Regions from separate parts of the Alcanivorax sp. IL2 genome, predicted to be linked through region 1. Evidence: predicted binding sites of a transcription regulator. Region 1 holds the regulator's gene; the other holds the start of a gene.
The links. Region 1 encodes sigma-54, which starts transcription at its own class of promoters, with help from an activator protein. Its sites were predicted from a motif close to TGGCACNNNNNTTGCTNT; they were not measured.
Positions count from the first base shown of each region.

Region 1 (3,795 bases):
GCGATGCTTACATTGAACACCTGGGCAACACCTTTGAAGGCGCCAAGGTGGAATACAGCCTGGATTCCAAGCGGGTAGACGCCAGCAGCGAAGGCGACAAACGGGTACGACTGGTGATCCCTGCCGAGAACCAGACGCCCAAGGAAGACACCCCTGCGGACAACAATGCAAACGACGAGGCGCCCGTAGCGCCCTCCTCAGAGGCGGAGCCAAACACCCCATGAGCCATTTACGTGCCCACCACCTGGCAAAAAGCTACAAGGGTCGCCGGGTCATCGAAGATGTCTCCCTGGACGTGGAAGCCGGCCAGATCGTCGGCCTGCTCGGTCCCAATGGCGCCGGCAAGACCACCTGCTTCTACATGATTGTCGGACTGGTGGAAGCGGACGCCGGTCGGATCGACATCAACGAGGCGGATATCACCCATCTGCCCATGCATGGCCGCGCCCAGCGTGGCATCGGCTACTTGCCCCAGGAAGCCAGCATCTTCCGCCGCCTGACCGTGGAAGAGAACATCATGGCGATCCTGGAAACCCGCAAGGAGCTGAGCAAGGCGGAGCGTCACGAACGCATGGAAAGCCTGCTCAAGGAATTCCATATCACCCACATCCGTGATTCCCTGGGTATGAGCCTGTCCGGCGGTGAGCGGCGCCGGGCAGAAATCGCCCGCGGCCTGGCCACCGACCCGGATTTCATCCTGCTGGATGAACCCTTCGCCGGCGTGGACCCGATTTCCGTGAACGACATCAAGGGCATCATCCGCCATCTGAAAGAGCGCGGCATCGGCGTACTGATCACCGACCACAACGTGCGCGAAACCCTGGATATCTGCGACACCGCCTACATCGTCAGCGCCGGCCATATCATCGCCTCCGGCGATGCGGACACCATTCTTGGCAACCAGCAGGTGCGGGATGTGTATCTGGGGGCCGATTTCAGGCTGTAAAAGGCAGTAAATAGTTAATAGTGAACAGTTAACAGCTCGCGGCCGGGGCATGCACTATTTTTGAGCAAGCCGCCGCGCCCATAGCTTGTTCGCGACGGAAAGGCTTGAAACACAGAAAACCTGCCCCGCGCGCTGTTAACTATTAACTGTTCACTGTTAACTACCTTCCTCCTAGCACACAACCACCATTGGCACAAATATTGCTTGCCTTATGCATAGGCTGTTATTCTCAGGTTTTGGGGATGACACCAGTCTGAGCAGTATGAAGCCAAGCCTACAACTACAAATCGGCCAGCAGCTGACCATGACTCCGCAGCTGCAGCAGGCTATACGCCTCCTGCAGCTCTCCACGCTGGACCTGCGTCAAGAGATTCAGCAGGCCGTGGAAAGTAATCCGTTGCTGGAGCTGGCCGATGATTTCGGTGACGAATCCCTGCCTGACGCTGACGAGGAACGTCAGGACGACCAGGAGCTGGATACCGAGCGTGACGATGCCCTGGAAGAGTTCGTGGATGACGAACCCGGCATCGAAACGGAATGGGACGATGTTTATTCCGGCCAGACCAGCAGCGCCTCCAGCGCCCTCCCCGACGATGCCGACGACTGGCAGCAGCGCCATAGTGTGGCCGGCAATCTACAGGACCACCTGCTCTGGCAACTGAATCTGACCCCCATGAGCGATGTGGACCGCATTATCGCCATGACCATCATCGAATCCCTGGACGATCGCGGCTACCTGACCGTCACCGTGGACGACATCGTGGCGATGATGAACGCCCAGGATGACCTGCTCACCGAAGGTGACGAGCTGGAAGCCGATGAAGTCCTGGCTGTGCAGCACCGCCTGCAACAATTCGACCCGGTGGGAGTTGCCAGTCTGGATCTGGCCGACTGCCTGCGGGTGCAGCTGCGCCAACTGCCCACGGACACGCCCTTTCTGGACTATGCCCTGGCCCTGCTCGGGCATCTCGAGCTACTGGAAAAGCACGACTACGCCGCCCTGCGCCGGGTACTGCAGATCAGCGAAGAAAACCTGCTGGACGCCCTCTCGCTGCTACGCACCCTGGACCCGGCTCCCGGCGAACAGATTGGGGAAAGCCAGGTGGATTACGCGGTGCCGGACGTGATCGTACGCCAGCACCAGGGGCGCTGGCAGGTCAGCCTGAACGAGGAGGTGCTGCCCAAGGTCAATTTGCAGCAGCAGTACGCCTCCATGGCCCGCAAGGCCGGTGGCGAGGATGGCCAGTACCTGCGCAACTGCGTGCAAGAAGCCAAGTGGTTCATCAAGAGCCTGCAAAGCCGCCACGACACCCTGCTGAAGGTGGCAACCCGCATCGTTGACGTTCAGCAGGACTTCTTCGACTATGGGGAAGAGGCCATGAAACCCCTGGTTCTGGCCGACATTGCCGACGCCGTCGAGATGCACGAATCGACCATCAGTCGGGTCACCAACCAGAAATACATGATGACACCCCGCGGCGTCTTTGAGTTGAAGTATTTCTTCTCCAGCCACGTGGGAACAGACGGCGGCGGTGAGTGTTCCTCCACCGCTATTCGTGCCATTATTAAGAAGCTGGTCGCTGCCGAGAATCCCCGCAAACCGCTCAGCGACAACAAGCTTGCAAGCTTGCTGAATGAGCAGGGAATCAATGTAGCGCGCCGGACAGTCGCCAAGTACCGTGAGGCGATGAGAATACCGTCATCCAGCGCCCGCAAGCGTTTGGTGTAGGCGCCGGGACGGCCCAACGAGCAGGTAAAGGAGCCAGCCATGCAAATTAATATCAGCGGTCATCACCTGGAAATTACCGATGCTTTGCGAGCCTACGTAGGAGACAAATTCTCCCGTCTTGAACGGCATTTCGACCAGATTACCAGTGTCCAGGTGATCCTTTCCCCGGAACCCAAGACCCACAAGGCGGAATCCACTATCCATATTTCCGGGGCCGACGTCTTCGCCACCGCTGAAGCAGTCGACATGTACGCTGCCATCGACAAGCTGACGGACAAGCTCGACCGCCAGATCCTCAAACACAAGGAAAAGGCCGTCAGCCACAAGCACGGCGGCCACTGAACCCAAAGCGACAATTATGCGAGTTCGCGAACTACTCACCGAAGCACGCACCCATAGCGAGGTGCAGGCCAGCAGCAAGAAACAGCTGCTGGACCAGGTTGCGCAGCTGGCCGCGGCCGGCTGCGACAGCCTCAACGAACAGGAGGTCTTCGACGCCCTGGTAGCCCGGGAAAAGCTGGGCTCCACGGGCATCGGTGAAGGCATCGCCATTCCTCACTGTCGTCTTGGTCACTGCCAGCAACCCATCGGGCTGCTGCTGAAACTCTCTACCCCCATCGATTTTGACGCCGTTGACGGTCGCCCGGTAGATCTGGTTTTTGTACTGCTGGTTCCCCAGGAAAACCCGGAACAGCACCTGAAAACCCTCAGCCACCTGGCGTCCCTGTTCAACGACGACGATTACCGTGCCGAGCTGCGATTGAGCAAGAACGACCACCACCTTTATCACACCGCCGTGGAATCCGAAGCGGAGCTGCGACTGGCATCATGAAGGAACGCAACACGCTTTCAGGCATCACCCGGGACATCCCCTCGTCTATCCATTTTGCGTGCCAACGTGCTGCAAATAGCGTGCAAGCGGTGCAACCATGAAACTCACCATCATCAGCGGCCGATCCGGCTCGGGGAAAACCACCGCCCTGCAAGCCATGGAAGACCAGAACTACTACTGCGTCGACAACCTGCCGGTGGGCATGCTCCCGACACTTGCGGAACAGCTTGACCAGGGCGAGCTCCCCATAGAGCGAGCGGCAGTAGGCATTGATGCGCGCAACCTGCC
Region 1 is NZ_CP179932.1:3,338,951-3,342,745, forward strand. It holds gene lptA (lipopolysaccharide transport periplasmic protein LptA) at 1-224, shown strand, start outside; gene lptB (LPS export ABC transporter ATP-binding protein) at 221-946, shown strand; gene ACMG4N_RS15370 (RNA polymerase factor sigma-54) at 1,209-2,675, shown strand; gene hpf (ribosome hibernation-promoting factor, HPF/YfiA family) at 2,715-3,017, shown strand; gene ptsN (PTS IIA-like nitrogen regulatory protein PtsN) at 3,034-3,507, shown strand; gene rapZ (RNase adapter RapZ) at 3,605-3,795, shown strand, end outside.

Region 2 (3,795 bases), 1.2 Mb from region 1:
CACACGGGGCACCACGGAATAGGTGCCGTCGCGCTGCAGGTTACCGAGGAAGTAATCGTTGGTGTCCTGAAGGCCCGCGTGGGGCTTGTTCAGCACATAATCGTTCCAGCAGGACGCAAACACCGAAGCCGCGGTGGGCTTACAGATATCACAGCCTTCGCCGCTGCCGTGTTTTTCCAGCAGCTCATCAAAGGTGGTGATCTGCCCTACCCGTACCAGGTGATAGATTTCCTGGCGGGAATACGGGAAGTGTTCGCAGAGGTGGTTGTTCACTTCCACGCCACGTTTTTCCAGTTCGCTGTCCAGCACCTGTTTCACCAGCGCCGAACAACCCCCGCAGGTGGCGGACGCCTTGGTGCAGGATTTCAGATCGCCCACGGTCATGGCGCCATCATCAATGGCGGCACACAGATCACCCTTGGAGACGTTATTACAGGAACAGATCTGGGCAGTGTCCGGCAGCGCATCGGCACCCAGCAGGGGCGCACCATCGGAAACCGGCGCCACCAGTGCCGCTGGACCACCGGGCAGGTCCATCTCGTTCAGGCACAGCTGCAGCAGGTTGCCGTAGTCGTTGGCGTCCCCCACCAGAACCGCGCCCAGCAGTTTCTTGCCGCACTCACTGATCACCGCCTTCTTGTAGATGCCGGCGGTTTGATCCATGAACACGGTACTGCGTGAACCCGGAGTGTTGCCGTGGGCATCACCGATGGACGCCACGTCCACGCCCATGAGCTTCAGCTTGGTGCTCATGTCGGCACCGGTGAACTGTTGCTCAAACTTACCCATCAGGTGCTCGGCGGCGATCTCCGCCATCTGGTAACCCGGCGCCACCAGACCGAAGATGCGACCTTCCCACAGCGCCACTTCACCGATGGCATAAATGCTGTCATCGGAGGTGACACAGTGGTTGTTCACCACGACGCCGCCACGCTCGCCCAGCTCCAGCTCACAGGCACGGGCCAGTTCGTCCTGGGGACGGATGCCGGCGGAGAACACGATCACATCGGTTTCCAGGTAATTGTCTTCACCGAAGTTCATCCGGTGTTTGCAGGTTTCACCGTCCACAATGTCTTTGGTGCCGGTGCTGGTGTGTACGGTGACACCCAGTTCCTGAATCTTGTCCTTGAGCAGGCCGCCACCAAAGTCGTCCACCTGGACAGCCATCAGACGCGGGGCAAACTCCACCACATGGGTTTGCAGGCCCAGGTCATGCAATGCCTTGGCTGCCTCCAGGCCCAACAGCCCGCCCCCCACAACGGTGCCCACTTTGCCGCCTTTACTGGCAGCGATCATGGCATCCAGATCATCGATGGTGCGGTACACGAAACAGTTATCACGATCGTTACCGGGTATCGGCGGCACGAACGGATAAGACCCGGTGGCCAATACCAACTTGTCATAGCTGAGCGTTTCACCCGTGTTGGTGGTGACGGTGCGTGCACCACGATCAATGACATCCGCCTTGGTATTCAGCTTCAAGGTAATGTCGTGCGCGGCGAAGAACCCTTCAGGCACCAGCGACAGGTCGTCGGCGGTCTTGCCGGAAAAGTAGCTGGTTAGCCCCACGCGGTCATAGGCCGGCAGTGACTCGGCGCACAGTACGGTAATGTCGAAGTGCTCGCGGCCACCCTGGGCCACCAGCGACTCTAGATAACGTTGGCCCACCATGCCGTGGCCAATAAGTAGAAGTTGTTGCTTTGCCATAAGGCTCACCCTCGCGGTGCATAACTGACACCCATCACTGAGCAAGGCCTGTGCCAACTTGCTAACTCATTATTTTTAATGGATTTATTTTATTTTTTGGGCAATAACCACAGAAACCCTGCTTTCTTTTAATGCGTTCGTGCACGAGAAAAATGCATTTTTTCGTGCACCGAGATGACCCATAAACGCTCCCGATTTGCGCACAGTTATTGCTCTCCCCCCGGTTAATTCACTTTTAATTCATTGAAAACAGACACTTAGCAAGGTGGCACAGGAGTTGCTCAGATCAGCCTGTCGTTAACCGCCCATGCATGGAGAAGTCATGAGCGATCAAAAGCTGAATCTGTTGAATCTTTCCGCGCCACGCATCCGCCTGTTACACCTGAGCTGGCTGGCGTTCTTTATTACCTTTGTTGTGTGGTTTTCCCATGCGCCATTAATGGGGCATCTGCGGGACGCCTTCGACCTGACTCCCGAACAAATTAAGGCGCTGCTGATTCTCAACGTGGCGTTGACCATTCCAGCCCGGGTGGTGATCGGTTCCCTGGTCGATCGCTTTGGACCCCGGTTGGTGTTTGGCTCTCTGCTGATGCTGGCCGCTCTGCCCTGCTGGGCATTTGCTCTTTCCACTACCTATGAACAGCTGGCGGTGACCCGCCTGTTGATGGGCTTTGTGGGTGCCGGTTTCGTGGTGGGCATACGCCTGATCAGCGAATGGTTTCCGGCCCGGGAAGTCGGTCTGGCGGAAGGCGTCTATGGTGGCTGGGGCAACTTCGGCTCTGCCGCCGCGGCAATTACCCTGCCTTCCCTGGCTCTCTTTTATGGTGGCGATGACGGCTGGCGCTGGGCCATTGCCACCACCGGTGCCGTTTCCTTTCTCTACGGGATTTTCTTCCTGTGGCGGGCACGCAACACGCCCCAGGGCGCGTCCTATTTCAAGCCCAAGAAAGCCAGCGCGCTGGAAGTGAGCACCAAGAAAGACCTGTTCTTCTACCTGGCCATGAGCCTGCCCCTGTATATCGCGCTGCTGGTGATCGTCTGGCGCCTGGGGCCCACCAACCTGAATCTGTTCGGCCAAACCACACAGATTCTGTTGGCCGCACTGATTATCAGCCTGGCAGTAGTACAGCTTGGCCAGGCCTGGCGGGTAAACCGTGAACACCTGAAGGAGGGAGTTCCCGAGCACGACCGCTACAGTTTCAAACAGGTAGCCATTCTGGATCTGGCGTATATGGTGACGTTCGGCTCCGAGCTGGCGGTGGTTTCCATGCTGCCATTGTTCTTTACCGATACCTTTACCCTGTCAGCAGTTACTGGCGGTCTGCTGGCCTCCGGCTATGCCTTTATGAATCTGGTGGCTCGTCCCGGTGGTGGCTGGGTATCCGACAAGTTCGGGCGCAAGAAATCCTTGGCCATTCTGCTCTGCGGTCTGATGGTGGGCTACGGCCTGATGAGTCAGATCGGCAGCAGCTGGCCCATTGCCCTGGCGGTGATTGCCACCATGTGTTGTTCCTTCTTTGTGCAGGCTGGTGAAGGTGCCGTGTTTGCCACCGTACCGCTGATCAAGCGTCGCCTTACCGGTCAGATCGCCGGCATGGTAGGCGCCTACGGGAATGCCGGTGCGGTGATCTTCCTCACCGTGCTGACCTTTGTGGACCCGTCCACTTTCTTCCTGGTGATTGCCGCCAGCGCTGCCGTGGCCCTGGCCGCCGTGCAGTTCCTGGATGAACCCAAAGGGCACATTGCGGAAATCGACGAGAAAGGCGACGTTCAGCTCATCGAGGTGGGCTGAGTGTTATCGGCAGGTCATACACAGGAGTTTTGATAATGGATGTTGCCAACGTCACGGCCGAGGCACCGGCCATTGCCCCCGAGCCGGACCTGCACCCGCAGGTCCGCATCGGCCAGTACAGTGATGCCGGGCCCAAACTGCACAACCAGGATGCGCTGGCCATGCAGATTCCTGATGGCCCATTGCTGCGTACCAAGGGCATTGTCGCCGCCCTGGCCGATGGCTTGTCCAGCGCCGGTGCGGCACGGGAAGCCGCGGAATCCTGTGTACTCGGCTTTATCAATGACTACTATGCA
Region 2 is NZ_CP179932.1:2,119,282-2,123,076, reverse strand. It holds gene nirB (nitrite reductase large subunit NirB) at 1-1,707, opposite strand, end outside; gene ACMG4N_RS09925 (NarK family nitrate/nitrite MFS transporter) at 2,030-3,499, shown strand; gene ACMG4N_RS09920 (protein kinase domain-containing protein) at 3,535-3,795, shown strand, end outside.
Region 2: a site for sigma-54 is predicted at 1,746-1,763, ahead of nirB (nitrite reductase large subunit NirB). Genes of this name have one in related genera too.